Regions from separate parts of the Aerococcus viridans genome, predicted to be linked through region 2. Evidence: predicted binding sites of a transcription regulator. Region 2 holds the regulator's gene; the other holds the start of a gene.
What was found. Region 2 encodes HrcA, which represses chaperone genes, less so after heat shock. Its sites were predicted from a motif close to TTAGCACTCNNNNNNNNNGAGTGCTAA; they were not measured.
Positions count from the first base shown of each region.

Region 1: a site for HrcA is predicted at 7,878-7,904, ahead of AWM76_RS09505 (co-chaperone GroES). Genes of this name have one in related genera too.

Region 1 covers NZ_CP014164.1:2,025,886-2,042,458, reverse strand. Annotated here, with positions in the region: gene AWM76_RS09540 (MBL fold metallo-hydrolase) at 1-819, opposite strand, end outside; gene AWM76_RS09535 (acetyl-CoA C-acetyltransferase) at 917-2,104, opposite strand; gene AWM76_RS09530 (cupin domain-containing protein) at 2,988-3,398, shown strand; gene AWM76_RS09525 (HpcH/HpaI aldolase family protein) at 3,461-4,273, shown strand; gene AWM76_RS09520 (ABC-F family ATP-binding cassette domain-containing protein) at 4,364-6,322, opposite strand; gene AWM76_RS09515 (redox-sensing transcriptional repressor Rex) at 6,518-7,141, shown strand; gene AWM76_RS09510 (hypothetical protein) at 7,492-7,692, opposite strand; gene AWM76_RS09505 (co-chaperone GroES) at 7,973-8,242, shown strand; gene groL (chaperonin GroEL) at 8,303-9,925, shown strand; gene AWM76_RS09495 (amidase) at 10,263-11,756, shown strand; gene argH (argininosuccinate lyase) at 11,964-13,340, shown strand; T-box leader at 13,472-13,697, shown strand; gene AWM76_RS09485 (ABC transporter substrate-binding protein/permease) at 13,900-15,444, shown strand; gene AWM76_RS09480 (argininosuccinate synthase) at 15,506-16,573, shown strand, end outside.
Region 2 covers NZ_CP014164.1:1,163,080-1,179,652, reverse strand. Annotated here, with positions in the region: gene ribF (riboflavin biosynthesis protein RibF) at 1-76, shown strand, start outside; gene AWM76_RS05675 (M20 metallopeptidase family protein) at 293-1,480, shown strand; gene hrcA (heat-inducible transcriptional repressor HrcA) at 1,729-2,781, shown strand; gene grpE (nucleotide exchange factor GrpE) at 2,794-3,381, shown strand; gene dnaK (molecular chaperone DnaK) at 3,460-5,286, shown strand; gene dnaJ (molecular chaperone DnaJ) at 5,377-6,555, shown strand; partial or broken gene AWM76_RS05650 (IS3 family transposase) at 6,664-7,497, opposite strand; gene AWM76_RS10965 (helix-turn-helix domain-containing protein) at 7,455-7,838, opposite strand; gene lepA (translation elongation factor 4) at 8,665-10,488, shown strand; partial or broken gene AWM76_RS05635 (SDR family oxidoreductase) at 10,757-11,572, shown strand; gene AWM76_RS05630 (zinc-binding dehydrogenase) at 11,640-12,674, shown strand; gene AWM76_RS05625 (hypothetical protein) at 12,783-12,986, shown strand; gene dcd (dCTP deaminase) at 13,187-13,708, shown strand; gene ftsH (ATP-dependent zinc metalloprotease FtsH) at 13,904-15,790, shown strand; one part of gene AWM76_RS10410 (IS3 family transposase) at 15,921-16,463, shown strand; one part of gene AWM76_RS10410 (IS3 family transposase) at 16,466-16,573, shown strand, end outside.

The sequences.
Region 1 (16,573 bases), 860 kb from region 2:
GTTTTTCCCGTCTTCAGTGTATTCAACCACACGGTAGTATGGATCATGGTAGAAGATAAAGCGGTAGTTGTTGGCTAGGGCTTCTGGCATCAATTCTTGTTTAGCTGAAATAGAATCCATTGGGTAATCGTCTAGACCACCGACCCAAAGTGGGTTTGTGTGAACGAATGTAAGTAGGATATCTGCCATATGTAGCATAGTTTCGCCAGCTTGTTCAAGACGTATAATGGTATGACCAGGACTGTGACCACCTGTCACTTCCATGGTAATCCCTTCAGCAATGGTAATGCTATCCGTAAAGGTTGCTACTTGTCCTTGGATGGCTTCCCAATTTTCTTTCGGATAAGTATTCTTAGTCCGTGCATTTGGATGTCTTACCGCATCCCACTCGATATCAGAGATATAAATCGTCGCATTAGGGAAGGTTGATTGCCATTGATCGTCTTCAAAGTAAGTCAAACCGCTGGCATGGTCGTTATGCATGTGGGTCATCATCACAACGTCAATATCTTCAGGCGTAATCCCAAGCGTTTCAAAGTCTTCTTGGATACTACCTTCTTGTTGAAGGCCAACATTTCGTTTCCCTTTTTCATTAAATTTATCCAAGTTAAAGGACGCATCAATGATGTAGTTTTTCCCTTGGTATTGGATAACAATCGGGTCACAAACCTCAGCCACTTGGTTTTTATCATTATATGGATAGTAGCGGCCCCAAAGCGCTCTTGGTACCGGACCGAAAATTGTCCCGCCGTCTGTGCCAATCATCGCGCCGTTCAACCAAGATAGGGTCATGTCGTGGAAAGTATATGTGTCAATCATAATAAAAATCTCCTTTATATGTATGCTTGGGTTTCTAAATACGAGTCATTTTTCAATTGTCAAAAGGGGTTCAGCCCTTAGCTGGTGTCATAGCCGATTAATAGTTTCCTTCGATAATCATGGATATTCCTTGGCCACCCCCGATACACAAGGTAGCTAGGCCATAAGTAGACTGCCGTTTGATCATTTCGTGGACCAGGGTGACTAAGATGCGGGCGCCGGATGCACCAATCGGGTGACCCAAGGCGATGGCACCGCCGTTCACGTTGACCTTGTCCATATCTGCATCAAGATCTTGCAATACACACAAGGCTTGGGCAGCGAAAGCTTCGTTGGCTTCAATTAAATCGATGTCTTTTATAGTCAATTGGGCTTTATCCAGTGCTTTTCTGGTAGCTGGAATTGGACCTGTTCCCATGATTGAAGGGTCAACGCCGGCGCTTGCGAAGGCTTTAATGGTAGCTAAAGGTTTAGCGCCAATCGCTTCGGCTTTTTCCTTGGACATTAAGACGATGGCTGCAGCCCCGTCGTTAATACCTGAAGAGTTGGCTGCTGTAACAGATCCACCATCACGCTTGAAGGCTGGTCTTAATTTAGCTAAAGATTCTTGGGTAACACCAGCTCTTGGATATTCATCCGCTTCGATTTGGATATCGTCGCCGCGTCTTTGCGGAACGGCGACGGGTGTAATTTCATCTTGGAATTTGTTGTTATTGATGGCAGCTTCCGCCTTTTGTTGGCTGGAAGCAGCTAGGGCATCTTGATCTTCTCGTTTGAAACCATATTTTTCTACAATATTTTCTGCGGTAATCCCCATATGGTAGTTGTTGAAGGCGTCGGTTAAACCGTCTTTAATCATGGTGTCGACCACTTTCTGGTCGCCCATTCGCATACCCCAACGTGCATCTTCAACAATGTAAGGCGCTTGGCTCATATTTTCGGTCCCGCCAGCAACCACGACGTCCGATTCGCCCACCATAATACTTTGCGCGCCAAGGGCGACAGCTTTCAAACCTGAACCGCAAACCTTGTTGACAGCGAAGGCTGGTTTTTCAACTGGAATTCCGGCAGCGACTGCAACTTGGCGGGCAACGTTTTGACCTAAACCTGCGCTTAAGACGTTACCGAAGATGACCTCATCTACTAGGGTTGGATCAATGTTGGCCTTAGCCATGGCTCCTTGAACGGCTACCTTACCTAAGTCAACAGCGGAAACATTTTTAAATACGCCACCGAATGATCCGATGGGGGTTCTTTGTGCAGCTACGATTACGACATCTTGCATTTGAAAACTCCTTTCGAGGGTTAAGTTGAGGTGAGACAAAAGTCGCTTAGAATATACGCGCTAGACCAAGAGTAGAACTATTACTGTAGGTAATTAAGGTATTTTGGAAAGCGTCGGATAATTTTGACTTTTGGAACCAGATATTGTGAGTCATATTAATCAAATTCACTTAAAAGCCGATCATCAGAAACAAAAAAAGACTGCAAACCATTTATGCGGCCCGCAGTCTTACTAGCTAAGAGCCCGCATTCACGAGAAATAGGACTCTTCCATATGTTGGAACAATCCTAGTTAGCTAATAATAATAATAAAGATGTATGTGTCTGGTGATCAGTAGAGGTCATTGACCAAGAGGTGTTGGTCATATTTGTAAAATCTGTATGCATTGCCATATTGGTCTCACTCCTTTGATTTAAGTTAGTGCTATATTATCATCATATTTTCATTTTAACAAGTATTTCCCACATTTATTTTTAATTTAATGTCATTTTTGAAACACAAAGATGAGTTAATCATATATGTATCAAGGGATTTGGTCAATTGTAATATTTTTGTAAATGAAAAAACGGTGAGCTTTATGAGGGTGAGCTGGACCATTTTGTCAGCTGAAAACGAGTTGAAAACAAAAATTGTACATCTTGAAAGATGCATATTTTGACATAATATGCCCCTAAATTTGACCAAAAGATGTCATTTCCTTCATAGAAGGCTAGAAAAAGTTGGTCAACCATTTTTCCAGAGATCCCCAGGACAATATCAAAAGGATTCGTTGGCAAATACTTTCTCTTATTGCTTTTAATAAAATGAGATGGTAAGGTGACACCAATCAAAAAACTCATAAAGTTTTAATAAAAACAAAGTATCAATATTGGAGGAATGCATCATGGCACTAGAAAATGTAGATTTTGGAAACATCAATGAAATTCCCTACCGTCCATTACGCCCTGGAATCGATCAAGCCGTGTTCGCCATGTCAGGTGACGGCGTCAATGTAACAGTTAACCGAGTAGAGAATGGCAACGACTTACGCCCACATACGCATGATGACCACCAACAAATCGCCTGGATATTACAAGGTGAATGTGACTATTACGTTGACGGTGAGCCGTTCCGCATGAAGGCAGGCTCATGGGTAGTCGTGCCGAAGGGCGTTGAACATTATATTCATGTGTACGATTCGCCAGAAACAGTGGTGAATGTGGATATTTTCGCCCCAGCGCGTGAAGACTACAACGAAGCTTACAGCCAATTCTTGAAACAACAAGGCTACCAAGGCTTTAACATTATTGACTAATTAGAAATAGAGACATTAGGACTGATTTGAATAGGACTAAAGACGGGAAAAGGATGATATAAATGGAAATGCGCAACCTTGTAAAAGAAAAAATTGCTGAAAAAGGCTATGCTATCGGTGCTTTTGTGGCATCAAGCTCTTCGTTAAATACGGAAATTTTAGGGGTCAATGGCTTCGACTTTGCTATGATTGACTTCGAACATGCTCAAACAAGCTTAGAAACAGCCTTAGATATGGTGCGTGCAGCCGAATTATACGGTACTGCCCCATATGCCCGTGTTTACAACCCAGAAGATGGTCCAATGATGGGTCGAATGTTGGATATCGGTTTACATGGATTGATGATTCCAATGGTCAATACCAAAGCACAAGCGGAATTCGTGATTCAAAACACTAAAATGCCTCCAATCGGGATCCGCGGTAAAGGGATTGGGCGTGGACCACTTTGGGGTGCTTATGAAAACTACAACAAGGGTGAAGTAGACGAAAAATCCATGGTTATCGTCCAATGTGAAACCCCAGAAGCAGTTGAAAACGTTGAAGAGATCGTGAGTGTTGAAGGAATTGACTGTGTGTACATCGGTCGTCTTGACCTAGCGCATGCCATGGGTGTTGAAGACCCATCAACAAGTCCAGAACTTGAAGCCAATATTCAAAAAGTCCTTAAAGCTTGTAAAGATGCAGGTAAAATTCCAGGCATCTTTACAGCTAATGCACAAGATGCAATCAACCGAATTCAACAAGGATTCCAATTCGTCACGGTATTGAACGACTTGGCCTTCTTCCGTCAAGCCACCAAGACCCGGATTGACGATGTCCGCAAAGGGGTAGAAGGGGACAAATACCAAGTGGACGACGCCGTATTCTTGAAATAGATAGTATTTTGGGGTGTTTTCCCATAAAACGCAAGATAAAAAAATAAGGCAAGCCATCATATTGAATGTGGCATGCCTTATTTTGCGTTACTATAGGTTTTCTAGTTTAGTAGCGGCTTCTTCCCAAGCAGTCATGACTTGGTCTAGCGCTTCTTCTTTTTCTTGAAGCGTTTGGTTTAGTTGATTCAATTTCTCGAAGTCATCTAAGAATTCGGGCTTGGTCATATCCAGTTGAATACCTTCGATGGTTGCCTCCAATTCGGCCATAGTTTCTTCATGCTGAGCAATTTCCCGTTGCAATTTACGCTCTTCTCTTTGCTTGTCTTTAGACATTTGGAAGGCTTGTTTGGTATCAGAAGCAGGTTCAATCACTGCTTTTTCAACTTTTTCTTGGTTATTTTCAGCTTCTAATAGGGCTAATCGTTCTTCTTCAGAGGCTTTTTTAGCTACGTAATAATCGTAGTCACCTAGATAAAGTGTCGAACCTTCAGGGTTGATTTCTAAAACGGAAGTGGCAATTCGATTGATAAAGTACCGGTCATGGCTGACAAATAACAATGTGCCGTCGTACTCGATCAAAGCATTTTCCAAGACTTCTTTAGAATCGATGTCCAAATGGTTGGTCGGCTCATCAAGAATCAAGAAATTGTCATGTCTAAGTGCTAGTTTAGCCAATTCAAGACGGGCTTTTTCCCCACCAGAAAGGGTGGCAACGGACTTAGTCACGTCGTTTCCAGTAAATAGGAAAGATCCAAGAATTGTCCGAATATCCCGCTCCATCATCGTCGGATGTTCATCCCACAATTCATGCAGGACATCTTTTTTCGAATTTAGATTCCCTAATTCCTGGTCATAGTAACCCATTTGTAGATGAGCGCCATAGTCGATGGTACCGCGTAGAGCAGGGATTTGTTTGATGATTGTTTTTAATAAAGTTGATTTTCCTACACCATTTGGCCCAACGATGGCAATGGCTTCTTGTTTCCGCAATTGGAAAGAAATGGGTTCAGCTAAAACATTGTCCGGACTATAACCAACCGCTAACTTATTGGCTTGTAAGACGTCGTTCCCGGAAGGTTCAGCTACTGAAAACTGGATACGAGCTGATTTCTCATCATTCATTGGCTTTTCAATCTTGGTCATTTTCTCTAACTGCCTACGACGGGATTGGGCCATCTTCGTGGTAGATGCGCGAACGATATTACGGGCTACATAGTCCTCTAATTTGGCAATCTCTTCTTGCTGTTTCTCGTAGGCCTTCATTTGCAGGGTGACACGTTGTACGCGTTCCTTCAAGTAGAAAGAGTAGTTCCCCTTGTAATAATGAATACCTTGGTGGGCCATTTCATAAGTTTCATTGGTCACAGCATCCAAGAAATACCGGTCATGGGACACGATTAATAAGGCACCAGGATATTTTGGTAGATAGTTCTCTAACCAAGTTAATGTCTCAATATCCAAGTGGTTAGTCGGCTCATCGAGAATCAATAAATCTTTCTTTTCTAGTAGGATTTTCGCTAAAGCCAGACGAGTACGTTGGCCACCAGAAAGCGTCGAAATCTTACGGTCGTAGTCCTCATCGAAGAATTTGAAACCGTGTAAGACCATACGGATTTCTGATTCGTAACCATAAGCGTTAAAACGAATCAAGTCCTCTTGAAGCTTGTCATAGCGGTTTAAGGCAGCTTCATAGGCTTCAGCATCTTGCATGAGTTCTTCGTCAGCCAAGGCTAGGGCCGCTGTTTCGGATTCTTTCAATAATTTAATAACGGGTTCAAAAACAGAGACCATTTCTTCGTAAATAGTCCGGTCACCAGAAACCGCAGTGTGTTGGTCCATATAAGCAATAGTTGTTCCTTTAGTCAAGGACACTTGGCCATCATCAGGTGCTTCAATGTTGGCTAACATTTTTAATAGTGTCGACTTACCAGCACCGTTGCGGCCAACCAGGGCAATTCGACTGTTGTGTTGGATAGTCATTTGTACGTTTTCAAAAATTACTTCAACGCCATAGCGTCGAGATAGATTTGAACCTTGTAATATGATCATAATAGGCATGATCCTTTCATTTATTGTCTTAATTATTTTACCACAAAAAGATTTGAGCATTCCTTGGAAACTTTTTATAAAATATTGCAATTTTTAATATAGTCTAAAATTTGGTGAGTAGGCACTCTTGTGTTAATTTCACAAACTTGGTATACTGTCTAAGAAATCATTTTAGAATAAGAAAGAGGACTGAACATGCGTAAAATACCCAAAGCAACAGCCAAAAGATTACCACTATACCATCGCTACCTGCGCGTATTCAAAAACATGGGGAAAACACGCGTTTCTTCAACAGAATTAAGTGAAGCAGTAAAAGTTGAAAGTGCAACGATTAGACGTGACTTTTCATACTTTGGGGCTTTAGGTAAACGTGGTTACGGCTACGATATCGATGCCTTATTAGAATTCTTTGGTAAGACTTTAAGCCAAGACCGTTTAACAACAGTAGCCCTTGTAGGGGTTGGTAACCTTGGTAATGCCTTATTAAACTACAACTTCAAGAAATCAAACAATATCCGTATTGGCGCAGCTTTCGATATCAACCAAGATATCATCGGAACAGTCCACAATGGGGTACCTGTTTATGACATGAAGGATTTAACGAAGCAATTGAAATTAATGGATATTGAAGTGGTCATTCTTTCGGTACCTGAAGCAGTTGCCCAAAATATGATTCCAGCATTAGAAGAAGCAGAGATTAAAGGTATCTTGAACTTTACGCCAGTGAGGTTGGATGTACCGGATAGCATCAGAGTGCAGGATGTAGACTTCACCAATGAATTACAAACATTGATCTACTTCATCTCAACAAATTCGTAATGACTTGTTAGTATATTATGCAATCATGTAAGCATTCGGTATAGGATGCTGGTGTCGGTGGTTAAATACTTTATTTATACAAAAGTTTGAGTTGGAAAATTATAGCAAGGTAACCTGAATGACATTCTTGTTTGGCAATTTAGTTTTACCTTACTAATTAATCAGTTGAATAAAATAGTCGCAGGATTCAAAATCTATATAAATATACAAGCGAATAGGCCGAGATGTTTTTTCTCGGCCTATTCTGTATGTTTTAAATCGCCTGAAAGTTTGTTAAGTTTCACATATGTGATCTAAAATGATGTTAAATACTTTGCAATTTTTATCAAAAATTGATATTTTTCAGGTCGTTATTTAGATTTTAACTGCCGTACTATACCAATCGTTTTGAATAAATCCATCATTTCATAGGCTGTAATACCAATGGCTAGGTATACTGCCCAATCCCAACCGGTATCTTCTACGCTACGAATGGCAAAGTTGAGCGCTAGAAAGATAAATAAGGCTTTGAATAGTAATAAGAATATTACTGGTCCTTTTAATTTCAACAACTACATTCCTCTCTTCAAGATTAGTCTGATTTTAGTCAAAGTTAATCTTAGATTTCACTTAATAAAATTACCTTAATTTCCGCATAAAATCAAGGTTTTCGACTTGTGGGTAAAAATAGGTCAAAAAAAGTCAACATTTCTCTTGCAATTCATATTTGATTGTTTTAATATAGGAAATGTAGAGGTTAGCAGTCAATCAAAGAGAGTGCTAATCTCTAAAAAAACCAAGTAATTTAGCTTGGGTTTGACAAATATTTTATCTAAATGGAGGGACATGTAAATGATTAAACCATTAAACGGACGCGCAGTTGTGAGAGTTGAAGAGGCTAAAGAGCAAACAGTTTCAGGTATCGTATTACCGTCAGCTGCTAAAGAGAAACAACAAGTAGGTGTTGTTGAAGCAGTTGCTGAGAATACGGAAGATTTCACATCACAATTGAAAGAAGGCGACCGCGTTCTATTTGAAAAATATGCAGGTTCAACATTTGAATATGATGGTCAAGAATTATTAATTATTAAAGAAAGCGATATTATCGCAATTGTAGATTAGTCAATTTATCAATATTTACAGATTAATAAAAATATAAAATTTTATGAGGTGAATGAATAAATGGCAAAAGATATTAAATTTTCAGAAGATGCACGTCAATCAATGGTTCGTGGGATTGATATATTAGCTGATACGGTGAAAGTAACTTTAGGACCAAAAGGTCGTAATGTTGTTTTAGACCAAAGTTATGGTTCACCGCTAATCACTAACGATGGTGTAACTATCGCTAAAGACATTGAATTAGAAGATAAATTTGAAGATATGGGTGCAAAACTAGTTGCTGAAGTAGCTTCAAAAACAAATGATATTGCCGGTGACGGTACAACAACTGCAACTGTTTTAACACAAGCAATTGTAACTGAAGGTATGAAAAACGTTACTGCTGGTGCTAACCCAGTAGGTGTTCGTCGCGGGATTGACAAAGCAATTCGCGTAGCGTCAGATCGGTTATCTGAAATTTCAGTTCCTGTAGATTCTAAAGGCGCTATCGCTAACGTTGCATCAATTTCATCAGGCGACAGCGAAGTTGGTGACTTAATTGCAGAAGCAATGGAAAAAGTTGGCCAAGATGGCGTCATCACTATTGAAGAATCTCAATCAATTGATACCTCTCTAGATGTTGTTGAGGGTATGCAATTTGACCGTGGTTACCTATCTCAATATATGGTAACTGACAATGACAAGATGGAAGCCGTTTTAGAAAATCCTTATATTTTATTAACAGATAAAAAGATTTCTAATATCCAAGACATCTTGCCAGTTCTAGAACAAGTTGTTCAAGAAGGTCGTGCATTACTATTGGTAGCTGACGATATTGACGGTGAAGCATTACCAACACTAGTTTTAAATAAAATCCGTGGTACTTTCAACGTTGTTGGGGTAAAAGCACCAGCCTTTGGTGACCGTCGTAAAGCAATGTTAGAAGACCTATCTATCCTAACAGGTGGTCAAGTTATTACTGAAGACTTAGGACTTGAATTAAAAGATACGACAATTGACCAATTAGGTTCTGCTAACCGCGTTGTAATCACAAAAGATGAAACAACTATTGTTGAGGGTGCGGGCGATAAAGAGCAATTAGCACAACGTGTTGCCCAAATCCGTACTCAAATTGAAGAAACAACTTCTGAATATGACCGTGAGAAATTATTAGAACGCTTAGCTAAATTAGCTGGTGGTGTTGCTGTTGTTAAAGTTGGTGCAGCTACTGAGTCAGAATTAAAAGAACGTAAATTACGTATCGAAGATGCTTTAAATGCCACACGTGCGGCTGTTGATCAAGGTATCGTAGCTGGTGGTGGTACTGCCTTCGTCAATGCTAAAAAAGCAGTTGCTGAATTAGCTGAAACATTAGTTGGTGATGAACGAACTGGTGCACAAATCGTCTTACGTGCTTTAGAAGCACCAGTACGTCAAATCGCTGAGAATGCTGGTTTAGAAGGATCTGTTATTGTTGAAAAATTAAAAGAACAAGCAGACGGCATTGGTTTTAATGCAGCAACTTCTGAATGGGTAAACATGATTGAAGAAGGAATTGTTGACCCAACAAAAGTTTCTCGCTCAGCATTGCAAAACGCAGGTTCAGTAGCTGGATTAATCTTATCTACTGAAGCAGCTGTTGCAAGCCAACCGAAACCTGAACCACAAATGCCAGCAATGGATCCAAGTGCAGGTATGTATTAAAAAACAGGGTGAGAGAGCCGATGCCAAGAGAGGAACGATGGAAGGTTAGGGCAGTGGCTGACAAAGTCAGCAACAATCTAATCTGAACCGCAGCCCTCTCTGGAGGCTCGAACCCGACTAGGGCAAGAGATATTGATCTGCCGATTATTGGCTGATGAAATCGAATACCCTATAAATAACAAACTATGGGGCCGTGACAGTGATGTCGCGGCTCTTTTTTTATTCATTTTCTGTAGGTAAGAGTTCAACCTATCTTTCAGTTAGGGCTTTTGATTATAATAAAGCTATGGATTTATTGAACTGAAAAAATACTGAATGGTTGAAGGGGCGTTTGATGATGTTATTTACAGAAGATGCGAGCTACTATGCTGAACAAATTAAAGAAGGGAAGTTGTCAGTTAAGGAGGTTGTGATTGCTGCTTTAAAGAATATGACGGCTTTGAACCCGACTTTAAATGCGGTTGTTTGGCGTCAAGACGCAGATGCTTTGGCCAAAGCGGATGAGTATGACGCGCTTTTAGCGACATTGACCCCGCAGGAAAAAGCGGATTTACCACCTTTTTTCGGGGTGCCAACTTTAATTAAAGATCTTGGCCAGTCACAAGCTGGTCAGTTGGCTGCGAGTGGGTCGATATTACTCAAAGATAACATGGCGACGGTAACGGACAATTTCGTTCAAGCTGTTGAAAAGGCTGGTTTTATCGCGGTTGGTCGGTCTAACGTGCCTGAATTTGGTTTTAAAGGGATTAGTGATTCTAAAACTTTTGGCGCGGTTAATTCGCCGATTGATACCAACCGTAATCCAGGTGGTTCAAGTGGTGGCGCGGCTGCGGCCTTAAAATCTGGAATGGTGCCTTTAACCTATGCTTCTGATGGGGGCGGATCGATTCGAATGCCTGCGTCTTATTCAGGGCTGATTGGTTTGAAACCGAGTCGTGGGCGTATGCCAGTTGGTCCCGGTCAATACCGGAGTTGGCAAGGTGCTGCGGTACCTTTTGCCTTAACAAAATCAGTCCGTGATACTTGGACCTTGTTGAAGGTCTTGCAGGTCACCCAATATGAGGCGCCTTTCCCAATGCCAACAATCGAAGAAGACCAATTGGTGGATTTAGACCGGCCCTTACGTATTGGTTATCTGACTGATTTGAATGACCAATTAACCATCAGTGAAGTGGGGCAGGCTGTCTTAGACCAGGTGATCGAACAGTTGAAAGCGCTGGGTCATGATGTCTTTGAAGTTGCGGACCCAGTGGACCGGATTCAAGTCATGAAGTCTTACTTTAAAATGAACAGTGTTGAAACAACGGTGATGATGGAGGGTATTGCCCAAGCACTTGGCCGTGAGTTAACGGATGCGGATATGGAACCCTTGACTTGGGCGATTTACCGGTCTGGTTACAAAATTTCAGCGGTGGAATTAAGTCAAATGATTGGCGACTGGGACCGATGGGCAGCCATTTATGAAGCAGGATTCAAGCATTATGACCTCTTGCTGACGCCAACAACGAATGGACCAGCGCCTAAACATGGGATTTTTGAAGCCGATGAAACAATTCTTGCAGCGGAAAAAGACATCGACCAGTTAAGCCAAGAGGACCAGCAACAGCTTATTTGGGATCATTTTGGCCAATCAATCCCTTATTCGCCATATGTGTCGATTGTCAACTTAATCGGCCAACCAGCGATTTCCCTGCCGATGTTTAAAAATGAAGAAGGACTGCCAATTGGGGCGCAATTTATTGCCAACAAAGGAAACGAATACCTGCTATTGCAATTGGCTAAGCAGATTGAAGCAGCTGACTTGTTGGATACAGACATTGTGAATTTGTAGGAAAATATGCCGCCATCTAGAAAATAATCACACCATCAACAAGGGCTTGCCCACAAGGGTCAGGCCTATTTTGCGCGCCAGGAAAAGGTCCAGAATTTTTTCCAAAAATAAAAAAGGCTTGTTATTTTCTCATTATTTGTTAACATTCTCATTAACGAATACTAGAAAAGACAAAAATTTGTCAATGTATCAAAGGAGTGTATTGCTATGGCCATCTGGTCTAATAAATTTCACGAGGAAATGTCACAAGATGCTTATCAATTCAACCAGTCTATCCAAGTAGATTATCGCTTGTTGGACGCTGACCTTCGTGGGTCAAAAGCCCATGCGGCCATGTTAGGTCACCAAGGGATTCTTGGTTTAGAGGAGTCGGATAGCTTGGTAAAAGAGCTTGAACAAATGCGTCAAGATTATGCGGATGGGACTTTAGCCGTTGATTTTACAACAGAAGATGTTCACTCTTTCATCGAGGCTGAGTTGACTAAACGTCTTGGCACAATTGGGAAGAAGGTCCATACTGGTCGGTCTCGTAATGACCAGGTAGCGACGGCTATGCGGATTTATGTGTTGGATGAATTGCAAGATTTTATCGAGAAAACCCAAGAAGCGATTGAGGCTATCTTGACAAAAGCAGAGGGACACTTGGATACGATTATGCCAGGCTACACCCACTTACAACGGGCGCAACCAATCACTTATGCCCACTATTTATTGGCTTATGCGCAGATGTTTAGCCGTGACTTATCGCGGTTTGCGGACCTTTCAGACCGGGTAGCGGACGATATGCCGCTGGGTGCGGGGGCCTTAGCGACGTCCACTTACCCAATTGACCCTTTCTATACAACTGGCCAGGTGGCAGGTTTCACAGCACCATATGTTAACTCAATCGATGCGGTATCCAACAACGATTATGCCATCGAATTCCTGTCAGATTTAGCCGTGATGTCCATGCACATGTCCCGTTACGCAGAAGAAACGATCATGTGGTCCAGCCAAGAATTCCGTTTCATCAGCCTGAAGGATTCATTCTCAACTGGTTCATCGATCATGCCTCAGAAGAAGAATGCGGATATCCATGAATTAATGCGTGGGAAAACGGGTCGGGTTTACGGCAACCTGATGAGTGTGTTAACGATCATGAAAGGCCTGCCGCTTGCTTACAATAAAGACTTGCAAGAAATTAAGGAACAGCTTTTTGACGGGATTGACCATGTAAAAGCAATGTTAACTCTGTTACCAGGTATGCTAGAAGCAACAATCGTCAATAAGGATGTGATGTATGCAGCATGTGGTACTGGCTTTTTAAATGCTACGGATTGTGCGGACTACTTGACCAACAAAGGGATGGCCTTTAGAGATGCCTACCAGGTATCCGGAGATTTAGTAGGTTATTGTACGGAAAACCGAAAGAGCTTGGAAGAATTAAGCTTAGCTGAGTACCAAGAATTCTCAGAATTATTTGATGTCGATATTTATGACGCCATCGATTTGAAGAATTGTGTTTACCGCCGGAATGTTGCTGGGGGGCCAGCGCCAGAAGCTGTGACTGCAGCAATCGTAAGGGTTCGAGCGAATATTTCCTAGGTTAAAAAGTTTGTAAAAAGAATTTTACTTTTCCGGTTGACTTTCTATAAATTACCGATTAGAATAATTAAAAGAAAATGATAAAAACTTAAAAATAAATGATAGATGTTATTTTTTTATGAGAATTGAATATTAAATCATAGAAGCAAAGAGTAACAAGGGTACTGACTAAAGCGAGTAGACGATTGGTGGAAGGTCTATGTCAGGAGAATTGTGAACCGCATTGCTGAGATAATTGAGTGAAGTAAGTTAATCAGATATAAAAGTAGCTCAATTCGTTAGGCGCGTTAAGTCATCAAGCGTTGATGTATTTTTGTCAGCAGTAGAGTGGTACCGTGGATATTAACCGCCTCTTCATTTGAAGGGGCGGATTTTTTTATTTTCCGGGCCGACAAATGAAAGCTTGTTTATAAAGATTGGATGAAAGTCTAGTTTTTTACAAGGGGAAGCTTATAGACAAAAATCGCGACAGTAGAGTGGTACCGTGGATATTCGTCCGCCTCTTCTTTTTAGGAGAGGTGGGCTTTTTTTATAGGAAAAATCTAGGAGGTTGAAGAAAATGTTTAGTCAGCTGAAGAAGAAAAATCAAGTGGGATGGCAGTTGAAGGGTTTTAATTTGATGGTTATTTTGGCCATCTTGATCAGTCTTGTTGTACCAGCCAAAAGTGTTTCCGCATCGTCTTGGACGGGTCCTGAAGCAGCGGCTGAGGTTGAAGGTGAAGATACATTACTATCGGAGATTCAAGAACGTGGTGTGCTTAGAATGGGGACTGCTTCTGGTTACTCACCTTATGAGTTTACCGTTTTAAGAGACGGTCAAAACGAAGTCGTCGGGATTGATGTTTTCCTAGGAGAATATATTGCAGACCAATTAGGGGTTGAACTGGAAGTTGTTGATATGGAGTTTGGGTCGTTGATCGCTTCGCTTGAAACGGGAGGTATCGACATGATCATCGCTGGTATGGGGGCAACTGAAGAACGTGACCAATCCATAGACTTCTCAAATGCTTATGAATTATCTGGTCAATCCATCGTTATCCGTGAAGGCGAAGAAGATGAAATTGTAGATTATACCTCATTTGAAAATGGCGCGCATACCATTGCTGTATCTGAAGCGACATTACAAGAGGGTTATGTGAGAGACTTCTTTGAAAATCCAGACTTGTTGATCATGCGTAAATCAGGGGATGCCATTGCGGCCTTAATTTCTGGCCAAGCAGATGGGGTGTTACTAGATGACACGGTTGCCGGTGCCAATGCAGCTGAAAATGAAGGGTTAACCGTTATTGACTCTAACTTAGACGGCATGGTTGAAGATCAAGGGAAATCAATTGGTATCCCGGAAAACCAACCATCCTTACAAACAGCTATCAACGATATTCTAGAAGATGTGAATGACCAAGGCTTAATCGAAACTTGGACAGAAGCCTCATTTGATATTATCGCTGGTGAAAACGCGGGAACAGGTTGGACCACCTACTGGCCATATTTTTGGGACGGGATTAAAACAACCTTGATTATTGCAGGGGTATCCATCTTCTTCGGTATGATCTTGGGGATTTTCTTAGCCCTTATGCGTTTGACTAATAACCCAGTTTTAAAATTCTTGGCGACAGCTTATATCGAGTTTGTGCGTGGTACACCATTAATGATCCAAGTCTTATTCATGTTCCTTGGTGTAGGGTCTATCTTTGGCTGGTCTACAATGACTGCCGGTTTGGTGTCAGTATCCATGAACTCGGGTGCTTATATCGCGGAGATTATCCGTGGGGGTATTCAATCCGTTGATAAGGGGCAAGCTGAGGCTGCGCGTTCACTAGGGCTTGGCTACTGGCAAACCATGCGGAAAGTCATTTTTCCGCAATCATTAAGATCGATTTGGCCGTCACTGGGGAATGAATTTATCACCTTGATCAAGGAATCTTCTATTGTATCGACCATTGGGGTGGCGGAATTAACCTTCCAAACACGTGCGGTAACAAGTATTACTTACCAAGCAGTGGTCCCATTATTTATTTCAATGATCATCTACTTCATCATGACTTATGCCTTGTCGCAAGTCTTGAATGTATATGAGAGAAAGATGAACCAAAAATACGCTTAACGATTTTAATTAGAAAATTTTAGATAGAAAATTTTAGACAGAAATTTAGGAGGCATTCATTATGGCAAGAACAAAAGCAGACATTAAAAAGGTTTTACTAGCATACTCAGGTGGGTTAGACACTTCAGTGATTATTCCTTGGTTAAAGGAAAACTATAACGACTGTGAAGTTATCGGGATGACTGGTAATGTTGGTCAAGAAGAAGACTTTGAATTCTTGAAAGAAAAAGCGGTAGCCTGTGGGGCGACGAAATTATATGTAGAAGACTTGCGTGAGGAATTCATTACGGATTACATTTTCCCAGCGATCCAAGCAGGTGCTAAATACGAGTCGACTTATTTATTAGGGACTGCCTACGCGCGTCCATTAATTGCTAAACGTATGGTTGAAATTGCGCATTTAGAAGACTGTGACGCTATTGTTCACGGTTGTACTGGGAAAGGAAACGACCAAGTGCGTTTCGAGTTAGGCATCCGTGAATTCGATCCAACAATGACGATCATCGCCCCATGGCGTGAATGGGATATCTTGTCTCGTGAGCAAGCCTTTGACTACGCAGAAGCGCATAACGTGCCACTACCAATTACACGTGAAACCAACTACTCTAAAGACGAAAATATATTCCACTTGTCACATGAAGGGTTAGACTTAGAAGACCCAACCAACAAACCAAACTACGAAGAAATCTTGGAATTAGGGGTATCACCACAATCTGCACCTGACCAAGAAGTTGAAGTTACGGTGACCTTTGAATCAGGTATCCCCATTGCTGTAAACGGGGAAAAATTAGCACCAATCGCTTTACTAGAAAAATTAAATGAAATTGGTGGCGCCAATGGGATCGGTATCTTAGATGTCGTTGAAAACCGTTTAGTAGGGATGAAATCACGTGGGGTATATGAAACACCAGGTGGCACTATTCTTTACCACGCTCATGAGAAATTAGAGCAAATCGCTTTAGACCGTGACACACAACACTACAAACAAAGCGTAGCCTTGAAATACGCTGACCTAGTTTACAACGGTTTATGGTTTAGCCCATTACGTAAAGCACTGCAAGTCTTTGTAGACGAAACACAAAAAACTGTGACCGGGTCAGTGACAATGATTCTGTATAAAGGGAATATC
Region 2 (16,573 bases):
AATTGAAGGGTTGATTAAACAAATGGATCAGGATGCGGTTGATGCTGAAAATTATTTAGAAAGTTTGCAAAAATAGTATTTTTGCAAAATATGTAAAATATGACTTTGAAATGAGCGCTAGGGATTTGTCTTTGGCGTTTTTTTTGACAAAAAGTGTGCAAGTACAATCAAGAAAATGGGAAGCGTTGATATAAAAGGTTTTTAGTTAATCGTTTTTATAGATTCGATCAGACAATTTTTAGAATAGTAGTAGAATGGAATAGGAAATAAAAAATATTGGAGGAATGTCAAAATGGCATATTTGGATCGTGCTAAAGAAATTTTTGATGATGCAGTAAAGGTTCGTCGTCATTTACACGAAAACCCTGAAGTTGGTTTCGAATTACCAAAAACAACTAAACTTGTGAAATCAAAACTTGATGAGTTTGGAATTGCATACGAAAACGTAGGTGATACATACGGAATTACAGGTACATTGGGTGATTCTGCTAAGGGTAAAACTTTATTGTTACGTGCAGACATGGATGCTTTAGCCATTACCGAAAAATCTCAATCAGCATGTACATCTAAAAATGAAAATGGACACTTATGTGGTCATGACATGCACACCACTATTTTACTAATGGTTTTAAAAATGTTGAAAGAAAACGAAAACCAATTAGAAGGTCAAATCAAATTCTTATTCCAACCAGCAGAAGAAACTTTAAATGGTGGACGTGTAATGGTTGAAGAAGGTATTTTAGAAAGCCCAGTACCAGACGCTGGTATGGCATTGCATATGTGGCCAAATGGTGACAAAGTGGACGTTGAGATCCACAAAAAAGAGGCTTTAGCATCTGCTTTAAACTTTCGTATCACTATTAAAGGTGTAGGTGCTCATGGTGCAATGCCAAACAACGGTATCGATCCAGTCTTTGTGGCTAGCCAAATCATTAATGGTGCGAATGGCATTTTAGCTCGAGAATTACCATCTAACAAGGGTGCGTCATTATCTATGGGTTACATCAATGCGCCAGGTGGTGCCATCAACGTGATTCCTGATAAAGTAGTCTTAGAAGGAACTTCTCGTTCATTATTCCCAGAATCAGCAGAACACGTTTCAAAACGTTTACCAGAAATCGTTGAACATATTGGTAAAGCATTCCGTGCTGAAACTGAATATGAAGTATTGGCTGACTGTCCGTCATTAATCAACTCTGAAGAAATGGCTGAACAAGTGATGGCTTCTGCTAAAGAAGCTTTAGATGATAAATATGACGTGGTGAACGTACCACCATACTTAGCTTCTGAAGACTACGCACACATTGCTAGCAAATTGCCAGAATCAACATACTTCTTCATTGGTTGTCCATTACCAGATGACAATGGCGAAGTATACCCTGTTCACCACCCATTAGTACAATTCAACGAAGAAGCATTAATTGTTGGATCTGCTACCTTAGCAACATCAGCAACTAACTGGTTACGTGACAACAAATAAGGGTATCGAAAAATTATGCCAATCGAAAGGGCACCGCACTATTACAAATAGTTTGGTGTCTTTTTTTATAGAATTATTGTGTAAAATAGCCAACCTAACCAGTTCCAAAAGCTTGAAATCTTGAATGAAGATTCAAAAGTCAAAAAAAGTCAAAAAAAAGTTTGACTATTCTTGACAAAAGAAATGATAGGTGCTATATTATAGACATGTTAGCAGTCAGAGTTGTTAAGTGCTAATGAGGTGATAAGATGTTAACAAAACGACAAAGTTTAATTTTACAGGCGGTAATTGATCATTATTCAAAACATCAATTACCAGTCGGTTCGAAAACTTTATCTCAACATCAAGAAATAAACGCAAGTTCTGCTACAATACGTAATGAATTAGCCAGACTTGAAGATTTATCCTTGATTTCCAAAACCCATTCATCATCTGGACGAGTGCCAGCTGAGGCGGGTTATCGTTACTATATTAATCACATCATGCCATATTATGGCGGATTGATTGATTTAGAGCTCGAGGAAGAGGAAGATGCTTTACTTAGAGAGATATTCCACGATCCTTATAACGATTTGAGTCAAGTGATTCGAAAAACGGCTGCGACTTTAGCCTCGCTTTCAGAAAGCGCCGTTATTTCGATGGGGCCAGATATTACAAGGCAACGATTGGCCAATTTTCAAGTATTGTCTTTAACCGCTGACCAAGCAATGGTCATATTGGTGACGGATAAAGGTGTCATTCGCAATCAAATTGTGACATTCAACGAGGTGGTTACACCGGAATTGATTGAGGGTATTGCAGTGATTATGAATCAAGAACTTGTGGGCCTTGAGCTTGCAACGGTGATTGAAAGGCTGCAAACACACTATTTAAAAGATATTGAGCAAATGAACCGGTCTGATGAAGACAGTAATCTTTTGATTCACCGGTTTATGAATCAATTCAATAGTGATAGCATGAGGGTAAATGGTCAAAATTATTTATTTTCTTCATTAGCTGATTCAGCTAATGGGACTAGTATTGCACAATTAAGTCAATTACTAGAGGACCAATCAGTGATTACTTCACTGATTAATACCACAGACCAAGGTATCCAAGTGAGGGTGGGTAAGGAACTTAAAGATCCGACATTGGAGAATATGAGTTTAATGTCTACTAGCATGGGTACTGTAAAATCAGGTAAGTTAATCACTTTTGCGGTACTCGGTCCGGAAAGTATGTCCTACATTCGTATGGCGCAGCTTTTCCAAAGTATTTCAAAAGAAATGGTTAGATACCTGGACAATTATTATAAATCTTAGGAGGTCTATCAATTGACAAAAATGGACGACAAACAACAAGATTTAAATGTTGATGAAGAAATCAATGAAGAAATCAATGAAGAAATCAATGAAGAAGTCAATGAAACTGACGTTCAAGACGAGCAAGTTGAAACAGTAACTGAAGAAGATAGCGAATTAGCCTCTCTTCAAGCTGAATTAGCGGCTAAAGATGACCAAATTATGCGTCTATCTGCTGAAATTCAAAACATGCACCGTCGTAACCAAAATGAACGTGAAGCTGCTTCAAAGTATCGATCTCAGAATTTAGCTAAGAGTATTTTACCAGCTATCGATAACTTGGAACGCGCTTTAGAATTAGCTAAGGATGATGAGTCATCTCAGCAATTAGTGAAAGGTATCGAAATGGTACACGCAAGCTTATTACAAGCTTTATCAGAGGAAGGTGTTGAAGTCATTGACCCTAAAGGTGAAATCTTCGATCCAAACTTCCACCAATCTGTGAGTGCGGTACCGGCTGAAGAAGGACAGCAAGCTGAAGAAGTAGTGGCTGTTTTCCAAAAAGGGTATGTATTAAAAGATCGTGTACTAAGACCTGCGATGGTTTCTATTGCACAATAATTCATTTAACATATATTATAACCACAGATAAATTCATTTAAATTGATAGATTAATTAAAAAAGGAGACGTGTTTTATTATGGCAAAAATTATCGGAATTGACTTAGGTACTACTAACTCTGCAGTTTCTGTATTAGAAGGTGGCGAACCTAAAATTATCCCTAACCCAGAAGGTAACCGTACAACACCTTCAGTTGTTTCATTCAAGAATGGCGAACGCCAAGTTGGTGAGGTAGCAAAACGTTCAATGGTAACAAACCCTAACGCGATTGCTTCAATTAAACGCCACATTGGTGAAGACAACTACACTGTAGAAGTTGAAGGCAAAAAATATACACCTCAAGAAGTTTCAGCAATGATCTTACAATACTTAAAAGGTTACGCTGAAGACTACTTAGGAGAAACAGTAACAAACGCAGTTATTACTGTTCCTGCTTACTTCAACGATGCACAACGTCAAGCAACTAAAGATGCAGGTAAAATCGCTGGTTTAGAAGTTGACCGTATCGTTAACGAACCAACGGCAGCCGCACTAGCTTACGGTTTAGACAAAGTTGACGCAGACGAAAAAGTCTTAGTATTTGACCTTGGTGGTGGTACTTTCGACGTTTCAATCCTTGAATTAGGTGACGGTGTCTTTGAAGTATTATCTACTTCTGGTGACAACAACTTAGGTGGGGACGACTTTGATAACGCCATCGTAAACTACTTAATCGCTGAATTTAAATCAGAAAACGGTATTGACCTTTCTTCTGACAAAATGGCTATGCAACGTCTAAAAGATGCTGCTGAAAAAGCGAAAAAAGACTTATCTGGTGTAACGTCAACACAAATTTCATTACCATTCATTACGGCTGGTGCTGAAGGTCCACTTCACTTGGAAGTTACTTTATCTCGCGCGAAATTTGACGAATTAACTTACGACTTAGTACAACGTACAAAACAACCAGTTAAAAACGCCTTATCTGATGCTGGTTTATCTAAATCAGATATTGACCAAGTTATCTTAGTTGGTGGTTCTACTCGTATCCCAGCTGTTATCGACATGGTTAAAGCTGAAACTGGTAAAGAGCCTAACCGTTCAGTTAACCCTGACGAAGTAGTAGCTATGGGTGCTGCAATCCAAGGTGGGGTTATCTCAGGTGACGTTACAGACGTGGTATTACTTGATGTAACACCATTATCATTAGGTATCGAAACAATGGGTGGCGTGTTCACTAAATTAATCGACCGTAACACAACAATCCCAACATCTAAATCACAAGTATTCTCAACTGCAGCTGATAACCAACCTGCTGTAGATGTACACGTATTGCAAGGTGAACGTCCAATGGCCGCAGATAACAAGACATTAGGTCGTTTCCAATTAACAGATATTCCTGCAGCACCACGTGGTGTGCCTCAAATCGAAGTAACATTTGATATCGATAAAAACGGTATCGTAAATGTTAAAGCGACTGACAAAGGTACTGGTAAAGAACAACAAATTACCATCCAATCTAACTCAGGTTTAACAGACGAAGAAATCGATCGTATGATGAAAGATGCTGAAGCGAATGCTGAAGAAGATAAAAAACGTAAAGAAGCAGCAGATCTTAAAAACGAAGTTGACCAATTAATCTTCCAAGTTGAAAAAACAACTGGTGAATTAGAAGGTAAAGTTGATCAAGCTGAACTTGACGAAGCTAACGCGCTTAAAGATGAATTGAAAGCAGCGCAAGAAGCTGACGATGTTGAAGCAATGACAGCTAAGAAAGATGAATTAAATGAAAAAATTCAAGCTTTAACTGTCAAATTGTACGAACAAGCAGCGCAAGAAGCTGAAGGTCAAGAAGGCGCAGACGACTCTTCAGACAATGATGGCGATGTAGACGCTGACTTCGAGGAAGTTAACGACGATAAATAATCCATAAGTTTCAAACCCTGTCTTCTATGAGGGCGGGGTTTCTTATGTTATGATGGACTGCATAACGCATGATTCAAGGGGGAGTACAGTGTGGCTGAAAAAAGAGACTACTATGAAGTCCTTGGCGTGTCAAAGACCGCAAGTAAGGATGAAATAAAGAAAGCCTATCGAAAATTATCAAAAAAATATCATCCAGATATCAACAAAGAAGCGGATGCGGAAGACAAATTTAAAGAAATTTCTGACGCATACGAAGTCTTAAGTGATGACCAAAAACGTGCAGCCTATGACCAATACGGTCACGCAGCTACTGACGGTGGCTTCGGTGGAGGCGGCGGATTTGGTGGTGGTAGTTACCAATCTTACGGCGGCTCTGGCTTTGAAGACATCTTTGAGCAATTCTTTGGTGGAGGCGGCGGAGGCTTCAGCGGTTTCGGTGGTGGCTTCGGTGGAGGCGGCCGTACGGTTAACCCTAATGCACCGCAACAAGGTGATGACTTACAATACAATATGGACCTAGAATTTGAAGAAGCTATTTTCGGGACGGAAGAAACGATTTCTTACCGTCGTGAAGTAGACTGTACAGTATGTGAAGGATCTGGTGCTGAACCAGGTACAGCAGTGCATACCTGTCCAACATGTTCTGGTTCTGGTGTTGAAAAAGTTTACCAACAAACACCATTAGGTCGTGTGGTTTCTCAATCTGTATGTCATGAATGTTCAGGTAAAGGGAAAGTATTCGACCAAGCTTGCCACCACTGCCACGGTGCTGGACGTGAAACTGTAACACATAAAGTGAAAGTTAACGTACCAGCCGGTGTTGAAGATGGTCAAAGCATGCGTCTAAGCGGGCAAGGAAATGCTGGTAAAAATAATGGACCAGCAGGAAGCTTGTATATCGTTTTCCATGTGAAACCTTCTGAAATATTCGAGCGTGAAGGGGCAGAAATCCGCTATGTCTTACCAATTAACTTCGCCCAAGCGGCTTTAGGTGCTGAAATTCAAGTCCCAACTGTTCACGGTAAAGTATCGATGAAAGTGCCAGCTGGTACACAAACAGGTACGAAATTCCGTCTACGCGGTAAGGGTGCACCTAAATTAAATGGTAATTCAAATGGTGACCAAATAGTAACTGTTAAAGTGGTTACACCTAAGAATCTAAATGAAGAACAAAAAGCTTCATTGAGAGCTTTCGCTAAAGCTTCAAAAGACGAAGTAAGTGAAGAAGACAGAGGTTTCTTTGATAAATTGAAAGACGCATTTTCTTAATAAATGAAAAAAGTAGCACTAGTCGATCTGAACTGCACCCTGTCAAGTAGACAGGTAAATAAACAAAATTTTTGTGCCATGTATGATACTTTTCATCCATGGCTTTTTTTATGCCGGAATGCTTAAGCCCATTTTTAACGTCACCCGTTGAGTGTTATAAAACCCAATATATTGTTTAATATCATTCTCTAATTCTTCAAAGCTCACATAAGTCTTCAGCCGATACATTTCTTCTTTAATAATTCCCCAAAAGTTCTCCATTGGACCGTTATCAATGCATTTCCCCACACGAGACATACTGTGGGTGAGTTGATGTTTCTTCACAAAATTATTAAAGTCGTATGACGTGTATTGATATCCCCGATCGCTATGAATAAGCGTTTGGGTTGATATAATCTTGTCTTCAATTTGGCGAACTGTATCACGAACTAAGGCATTATCATTACGTTTCGATAGTTTAAAGGCTACGATCTTATTTTCGCCATAATCCAATATGGCACTAAGATAAGCTTTGGCGTTCTCTCCATACTTAAATTCAGTCACATCGGTTAATAAGACTTCCATCGATTGATAGTCCTTTCGGAATTCTCTATTGAGGACATTATCGGCGATATGTGCAGGATTGTGGGGCTTGTAACGATATCGTTTCCGACGGATAACAGCTTTCAAGTTCAGTAATTTCATCAAACGATAGACACACTTATGGTTTACTTTAGCGTTCATGAAGTAGTTCAGATAGATAGTTATTCGACGATAGCCATAAATACCTTTATGCTTTTCATAGACTTGAAGGATTAATTCAACAAGCTTTCGAAGCCGTTTTTCCGACGCAGTCGGCTTGCGTTTCAACCACTTATAATAACCCGCTCTGCTCACACCCAAAGCATCACAGAGATGGATTACTTTGTATCCTTCTTTTTGTAGTTTCTTGATCGTTTGGTATTCCGCTTCATACCTCGTTTGCGTGACATCAACTCTCTTTCCACTTCTTCTAACTTTTTTAACGCTACGTTCTCCGTTTCTAGATACTCATTTCGTGCTCTTAAAGCTGCATTTTCAGCCCGGATTCTTTCTTCTTCCGTTTGAACAGAGTTTGGTTTGCCGCGACCTCGTCCATCTACTAGTCCGTCAGGACCATGCTTCTTATATTTTTGAACCCATGAATACACGTTATTGTAGGATACCTGATACTTCTCAGCAGTTTTTTTATAAGATAAACTATTAGCTAGGCAGTCTTGGACTATTTTGATTTTTTCTTCTTGTGTTGATTTTTTATCTGTCATCGTATACACCTCGGATTTTGGAGAATAGCTCCTCATTTCTTCCCCTTTAGTATACTTGTTTATCCAGCTCCTGACAGTATCAACTTTTGGGATATTATATTTAACAGCTAGCTGACCTATAGGTAATCTATCTTCTAAATATTCTTTCACAACTAAGTCCTTAAATTCTTTGCTATATTTATTGTACTTAGATTTAACTTGAATCCCACTAATTCCATGCTCTTGGTATCTTAAGACTTTATCCCAAAAGGACGTCCAATTAATTAATAAACCATAGGCTTCTTTTAATTCTTTGAAACTGATTCCTTCATTCAGATACATCAAAATATATCTTTCGATTTCTTCAGTTGTATGTTTACTGTTTGAACGCATAAAAATCCCCCTAAAGTAATTTTTCTTTTTTAAGTGTCTACTTTAGGGGGAGCATATCAATCTGACTGGTGCTACTTTTTTTTCGTTATTCGTTTAGGAGGGCTTAGTTTTGGGGCTTAAAATCTGAAGGAGGCCTCCTATTGCCAGTGGATAGAATCTATCGTCGCTAATAGTGAGGGCTTTCTTAGCTACTTTCAATTGGTCATCGGAAATTCATCAACATCATTTAAATGAATTTGAATTCATTCACTATATTAATTGGTACAGAAACTTTATTAAGGCTAGGATGCCATACTTTTCAACTGATTTTTATTCGAAAAATAGCTGAAAAATTCAATCTAGCATTTACTTATTACTACAGATGGACTTGTTGATCTTAAAGCGGGCAAAATGTTGTGGTAGTGGGGTAATTTTGCTATAATGATAATTGCTGAAAATAAGAGGGGGATGGAAAATGAATATCCAAGAAATGAAAGACAGACAAGAAAAAATCAGAAATTTTTCCATCATCGCGCACATTGATCATGGTAAATCTACTTTAGCGGACCGCATCCTACAAAATACAGGGACGGTTTCTGATCGCGAGATGCATGACCAAATGTTAGATTCTATGGATCTTGAACAAGAACGTGGTATCACGATTAAGTTGAATGCCATCGAGTTAGAATATAAAGCGAACGATGGGGAAACTTATATTTTCCATTTAATTGATACACCAGGACACGTAGACTTTTCATACGAAGTTTCACGTTCTTTGGCAGCCTGTGAAGGGGCCGTATTAGTTGTGGATGCAGCACAAGGGATTGAAGCCCAAACACTTGCTAACGTATACCTAGCTGTTGAAAATGATTTAGAAATTGTACCAGTCATCAATAAGATTGACTTACCGGCAGCTGATCCAGAAAAAGTGAAACAAGAAATTGAAGACGTGATTGGTTTAGACGCTTCTGATGCTGTATTAGCTTCAGCTAAAGCCAACATCGGTATCAATGAGTTATTAGAACAAATCGTTGAGAAAGTACCTGCACCAACTGGTGAAATTGAAGCACCTGTACAAGCTTTGATTTTTGATTCTGTATACGATGCCTACCGTGGGGTTGTTTTGAGTGTCCGTGTGGAAAATGGTGTTATCCGTAATGGTGACCGAATTCAAATCATGTCAAATGGGAAAACGTTTGATGTTACTGAAGTTGGGATTATGTCACCAAAACCAATTCCGCGTGACTACTTGATGGCCGGGGACGTTGGTTATATTACTGCCTCTATTAAGACTATCCAAGATACACGGGTTGGGGATACGATCACTTTAGCGACCAATCCTGCAACCCAACCATTAGCTGAATACAAACAAATGAACCCAATGGTCTATTGTGGTTTATATCCAGTGGATTCTTCAGACTATGTTGACTTGCGTGAAGCCTTGGAAAAATTACAATTAAACGATGCTTCATTAGAATTCGAAGCGGAATCTTCTCAAGCTTTAGGTTTTGGTTACCGCTGTGGTTTCTTAGGTATGTTACATATGGACGTTATCCAAGAGCGTATTGAACGTGAATTCAATATTGACTTGATTGCGACAACACCATCGGTAATTTACCATGTTCATAAAACAGACGGCACAATGGTTGAGGTGGCTAACCCATCTGAAATGCCAGATCCGACTTATGTTGAATCTATTGAAGAACCTATTGTAAAAGCTAATATCATGGTTCCGCAAGAATATGTTGGTGCCGTAATGGAATTAGCCCAACGTAAACGTGGAAACTTTATCACTATGGACTATTTGGATGATATTCGTGTTGATGTTAAATATGAATTGCCATTATCTGAGATTGTATTTGACTTCTTTGACCAATTGAAATCAAATACTAAAGGTTACGCTTCTTTAGATTATGAATTAGGTGGCTACCAAAAATCTAACTTAGTGAAATTAGATGTCTTATTAAACGGTGACGTTGTCGATGCCTTGTCAATTATTGTACATAGAGATTTCGCTGAAAGCCGCGGTCGTACTTTAGTTAGCAAGTTGAAAGACGTTATCCCAAGGCAACAATTTGAGGTACCAATTCAAGCAGCAATTGGCCATAAAATTATTGCCCGTACAAATATTAAAGCCTTACGTAAAGACGTTACGGCTAAGTTGTATGGTGGTGACGTTACCCGTCGTCAAAAACTATTGAAGAAACAAAAAGAAGGTAAGAAACGTATGAAGGCTATAGGTTCAGTCGAAGTACCGCAAGAAGCCTTCTTAGCCATCTTAGATATGGGCGAAGAATAAAATTTAAAATGGTATATTTATGATACCAATCACTTTGGGACTAATGACGATAAATGTCATTAGTCTCTTTTTTATCATTTTTGATTTTTAAAGTATCATTTGTTGAAGGGGTGTTGGCTAGCTAGCATGCTTTTTTATTTTCAAATCACTTTAATAACCTCTTGCCTTAGAGTGCACTCTAAGGTGTATAGTTGTCCTAGACATGAGGAAAGAATCAAAGTTCCTCATCTCGTATTGCAATGATCACGGTTTTGCTAGGAGGGTTAAAGTGAAAGATGTACTATTGTTAGTAGGTGCTGGTCAGATAGGGATGGCCATTGCCCGTCGTGTCGGCATTAACCATAAGATTCTAATTGGTGACAAAAACTTTGACAATGCCATCGTGATTGCGGATAATTTGAAGGGGGCTGGATTTGATACTGTAGCCACTGAAATTGATATTGCTGATAAGAATTCAATCGTCACTTTTATTGAAAAAGGGCAATCCTACGGGGAAATTGACCTGTTGATTAACGCAGCAGGGGTGTCCCCAAGTCAAGCATCCATTGAACCTATCCTCAAGGTAGATTTGTATGGGACGGCTGTGTTGTTAGAAGAAGTGGGTAAAGTCATCAAAGCAGGTGGTAGTGGCGTCACTATTTCTAGTCAGTCAGGCTACAGGATGCCAGCCTTAACCGCCGAAGAGGACCGGTTACTAGCGACAACACCAATAGACCAATTGTTGACTTTAGACTTGTTGCAAACTGACAAAGTCAAGGACTCGCTACACGCCTACCAATTGGCTAAACGAGGAAATGAGAAACGGGTCATAGCTGAATCCCTTAAATGGGTTAAAAAGGGTGCCCGTATTAATGAGATTTCACCTGGTATTATTGTCACACCCTTAGCACTTGACTAATTTAACGACCCACGCGGCGATTTCTATAAAGATATGTTCGCGAAGAATCCAGCAGGTCGTCCAGGAACGGCGGATGAAGTGGCTAATCTAGCGTCAACCTTAATGAGCAGTGATGGTGCCTTTATTACCGGATCAGATTTCTTGATTGACGGCGGGGTAACAGCAACTTTTTATTATGGCGGTTGATTTAGCGAATAACCAAACGAAATCATTTTGATAAAGAATATTTTAAAATCAGAAAGGGCGTAATAATATGAAAGCAGCAATTTTTAATGAACCAGGAAATATGAGCGTCACTAACATGGACCGACCGCAAATTCAAGCACCACACGATGCCATTATCCGCGTTGTGCGTGCATGTGTTTGTGGATCCGACTTATGGTGGTACCGAGGTATTAATGACAAGGCTTCAGGCTCGCAAACAGGCCACGAAGCGATTGGAATTGTCGAAGAAGTTGGGGCAGCAGTTAAAAATGTCCAAGTAGGTGACTTTGTTATCGTACCATTTACCAATGGTTGCGGACACTGCGCTGCATGTAAGGCAGGATTTGACGGCGATTGCACGACTTTTACAGGTGGCGCCTTAGGTTTCCAAGCTGAATACCTACGTTATGTATCAGGAGACTGGGGGCTTGTGAAAATTCCTGGCCAACCTAGTGACTATTCTGCAGATATGTTGAAGTCATTTACCACCTTGGCAGACGTTATGGCTACCGGTTATCATGCCGCTGTCACTGCTGAAGTGAAAGCTGGCGATACAGTAGTCGTTGTGGGTGACGGGGCAGTTGGTTTGTGTGGTGTTATCGGGGCTAAATTATTAGGAGCTGAACGCATCATTATCATGAGTCGTCACAAAGATCGCCAAGATTTAGCCCTTGAATTTGGGGCAACTGACATTGTTTCTGAGCGTGGAGACGAAGGGATCAACCGAATCATGGAATTGACTGGCGAAGGTGCTGACGCTGTTTTAGAGTGTGTCGGTTCACAATTAGCCGTTGAAACTGCCGTCCAATTGGCGCGTCCAGGTGCCGTCGTTGGCCGGGTTGGTGTGCCACATATCGATGAATTAGATACCAATAAATTATTCTGGAAAAACATCGGCCTTCGTGGTGGCCGTGCAGCTGTGACAACCCATGACCGTGCAGTCTTATTAGATGCCGTTCTTGATGGGCGCATCAATCCAGGTAAGGTATTCAACATGTCCTTTGATTTAGATGACGTGCAAGAAGCTTATGCAGCAATGGACGAACGCCGTGCCATTAAATCTTTACTCGTTATTTCTGAATAACTAAATTACCATTTCCCCCTAAATGATTCACCTGTATACGGTCTGAATAGTCTTTGACAAGGATTAGATTCATATGATAGATGTGATAAAAACTTAGGGAGTTTGATTTTGGAAAAAGAACAACGAATTCAACTCTTGCAAGATATTGTGAAAATTAAATTGGTCAATGCCAATGAGAAAGAAGTGGCTAATTACCTAGCTGACCTGTTTGCAAGATATGATATTGAAACCCAACAAATTGTAGCATCCGAGTCCTTGGTACAGTTGGTGAAGAAAAATTACCCATCAATTAAACGAATATGTATGTGTTGAAGACTATTTAGGAAAAATCGTTTTATTCAAAGATGCTATCAAAGCCTATTTAAAATAATAAATGTTGTTAGCCGGAAGTGAATAGCTTCCGGTTTTTACTTGCATGTGTCCTATTTCCAAAAATCACTAGCTCGAAACCATCTTTCTTTTTGCCAAATTAAAGGTATAATGAAATAAAATAGTGAACAAAGGGTGAGTATATGATTTTATCAGGTAAGAAAATTGCTGAAGAGCAAGGAATTGGCATTAAAATAACGCCATTTAATGAAAGTCAGGTTAATCCCAATTCTTATAACTTGAGACTTTCAAATGAATTGGCCTATTACGAAGATGATGTGTTGGATATGAAGAAAAAACCAACCTTGAAATCGATTCAAATTCCTGAAGAAGGTTATTTATTAGAACCAGGCAAATTGTATTTAGGCCGTACAGTGGAATATACTGAAACGGATAAATATGTACCCATGCTTGAAGGCCGTTCATCAATTGGTCGTTTAGGTTTGTATATCCATGTGACGGCTGGGTTTGGGGATGTTGGTTTCTCTGGTTACTGGACCTTAGAAATGCACTGTTTACAGCCAATCCGCATCTATCCAAATGTTGAAATTTGCCAGATTTACTATCATACAATTAACGGTGAATATAATTTATATTCTTCTGGAAAATATGCCAACAACCAAGGGATTCAAGAATCACGCTTGTACCAAGATTTCATCCAATAAGATATTAAGGTAATTATGAATATTCTATGAAGAAAAGCCATGAATATGGCTTTTTTTGTGAAAGCAAGTGTGCTTTGACCAAACCTGACTTTGTATGCGTTATAATATATTTGTAGTTAAGGAGTGTAGAATCTGACAAGGATGTCAGGTCTAAATAACTTATATATTTTTGACAAAATGAGTAGGAGTGAATATATGAGCAAAAATAAAAAACAGAATAAAAATCGGAAGAAAGGGTTTAATTTTGGGAACTCACCTAATGGTGGTGGTTATTTCAACTTTATGAATGCCTTCTGGTGGATTATATTGGTAATCCTTGGTTTGAATTTATTATTCCCAGCCATTACTGGGATGCAGGTGGAAGAAGTGCCGTATTCTTCATTTGTGAGCCAAGTAGATGCTGGCCAGGTAGAAAGTGTTGAAATTAATCAATATGATTTAACTTGGACCGCTGAAACGGACGGCGAAACGCAAGTATATACAACTGGTAAGGTGGATGATCCTGATTTAGTTAACCGTTTGGAATCGAACAATGTGACCTACCAAACGGAAATCTACCAACCAACTTCGCCGATCATCTCATTCTTATTAACCTTTATTTTACCATTTGCCGTTATCTACTGGTTAATGGGTAAATTAATGCGGAAGATGACAGGTGGTTCCGATTCTAAAATCGACCTATCTGGTGGTGGATTTGGTGGTATGAACTTTGGTAAGTCAGATGCCAAAATGTATGTAAAATCAGATAATTCACGAAACTTTAAAGATGTGGCTGGTCAAGATGAAGCCAAAGAGTCTTTAGTTGAAGTGGTAGATTACTTGAAGGAACCGAAGAAATACCAAGAAATTGGTGCCCAAGCACCGCGTGGTGTCTTACTAGTAGGACCTCCAGGGACAGGTAAAACTTTGATGGCCAAAGCCGTTGCTGGTGAAGCTGGTGTCCCATTCTTCTCTATCGCAGGTTCTGAATTTGTTGAGATGTTTGTTGGACGAGGGGCAGCTAAAGTGCGTGACCTCTTTAAACAAGCCAACGATAAAGCGCCATGTATCGTATTCATTGATGAGATTGATACTATTGGTAAATCTCGTGACAATTCTTATTCAACCAATGACGAACGTGAGCAGACTTTAAACCAGTTGCTTACTGAAATGGATGGGTTCGAAGGCGACAAGGGTGTTATCATCCTAGCTGCAACTAACCGCCCTGAATCATTAGATAAAGCCTTGTTACGTCCTGGCCGTTTTGACCGTCAAGTGTCTATGGAATTGCCTGACTTAAAAGGCCGTGAAGAAATTCTTCGTGTCCACGCTAAAGAATATAAGATGGGTCAAAATATCGATTACCGTTACATTGCACGTGCAACTGCTGGGGCATCCGGTGCCGACCTTGCCAACATCATTAACGAAGCGGGGCTACGTGCCGTTCGCAACAAACACAAGGAAATTAGCCAAATTGACTTAGATGAATCGGTAGATGTTGTCTTGGCTGGTCAAATCAAGAAGAACGATATCTTATCACCAGAAGAACGTCGCGTCGTTTCTTACCACGAAATTGGTCACGCCCTTGTTGCGGCCCAACAATCTGGTTCAGCGCCAGTTGAGAAGATTACGATTATACCGCGTACGTCAGGTGCCCTTGGGTATACCATGCAGGTTGAAACTGGTGAGAAATCACTTTACACCAAACAAGAGTTGTACAATCAATTGATGACCCTTGCAGGTGGACGTGCCGCTGAAGAAGTGGTCTTTGGTGAAATCACTACCGGAGCTTCAAATGATATTGAAAAAATGACGAAAATTGCCCGTTCTATGGTCACTCAATACGGGATGTCGGATACTTTCGGCATGATGCAATTAGAAAGTCGCACTAATCGTTACTTGTCTGACAATACACAGAGTCAGGTATCCGGTGGTACCGCTGAAAAAGCAGATCAAGAAGTCATTGAATTGATCAAACGTGCCCATCAAGAAGCCGGCGAAATCTTGATGAATAACCGCGAAAAATTGGATGAGCTGTCTGAATACTTAATTCAAGAAGAAACCATTACCGGTCAACAATTCATGCAAATTTTAAATAAATAACAAGTAATAAAAAAGAGGCTGGGACAAAACTACTTTTGCGAAAAAAGTAGTCCCACTTTCGTTTATTTTTATAAAGTGTAGAGGCCCCCAAAAGTTAGACCAAAAATCTAACTTTTGGGGGTTTATTTTTATGGCAAAATATTCACTAGAATTTAAATTGGAAATTGTAAAACATTATCTGGGGAACTATGGTGGCTACCTAGCGGTAGCAAAGAAATATAATATACAAGATTCTATTGTAAGAAGATGGGTTAATAGCTATCAACAATTTGGAATCGAAGGACTAAAACGTAGTAAGAATCAAACTCATTACGCTGTTGATTTTAAGCTTAGTGCTGTAAAATTATATGAAACAACAGAGATGAGTTATCGAGAAGTAGCCAATTCATTAGGGATGAATAACCCTAGTTTAATTTGTAATTGGCGTACTACTATCCTCAAGAAAGGCGCCGATGGCTTATCAGAACAGAGAGGTAGGCCACCGAAAATGGGTAAACGGAAGAAAGCTGATAAGAAAGTATTTCAGGATCCAAAGAATATAACTAGAGAAGATGTAAACGTTGAGTGTCTGAGACAACTTGAAAACGAAAATCGTGATTTGAGAATCGAGAATGAATTTTTAAAGGAATTAGGGAGATTGCAGGAAGCAGAGAAACAGCAACAAAGAAACAAATAGTTCCAGCAATCTACAATCTCCATACTATTAGTAAATTCAAATTAGTTGATATTTTGAGAGTAACTGGCTTTCCAAAGGCAACTTATCACTATATTAGGAAGCAATCT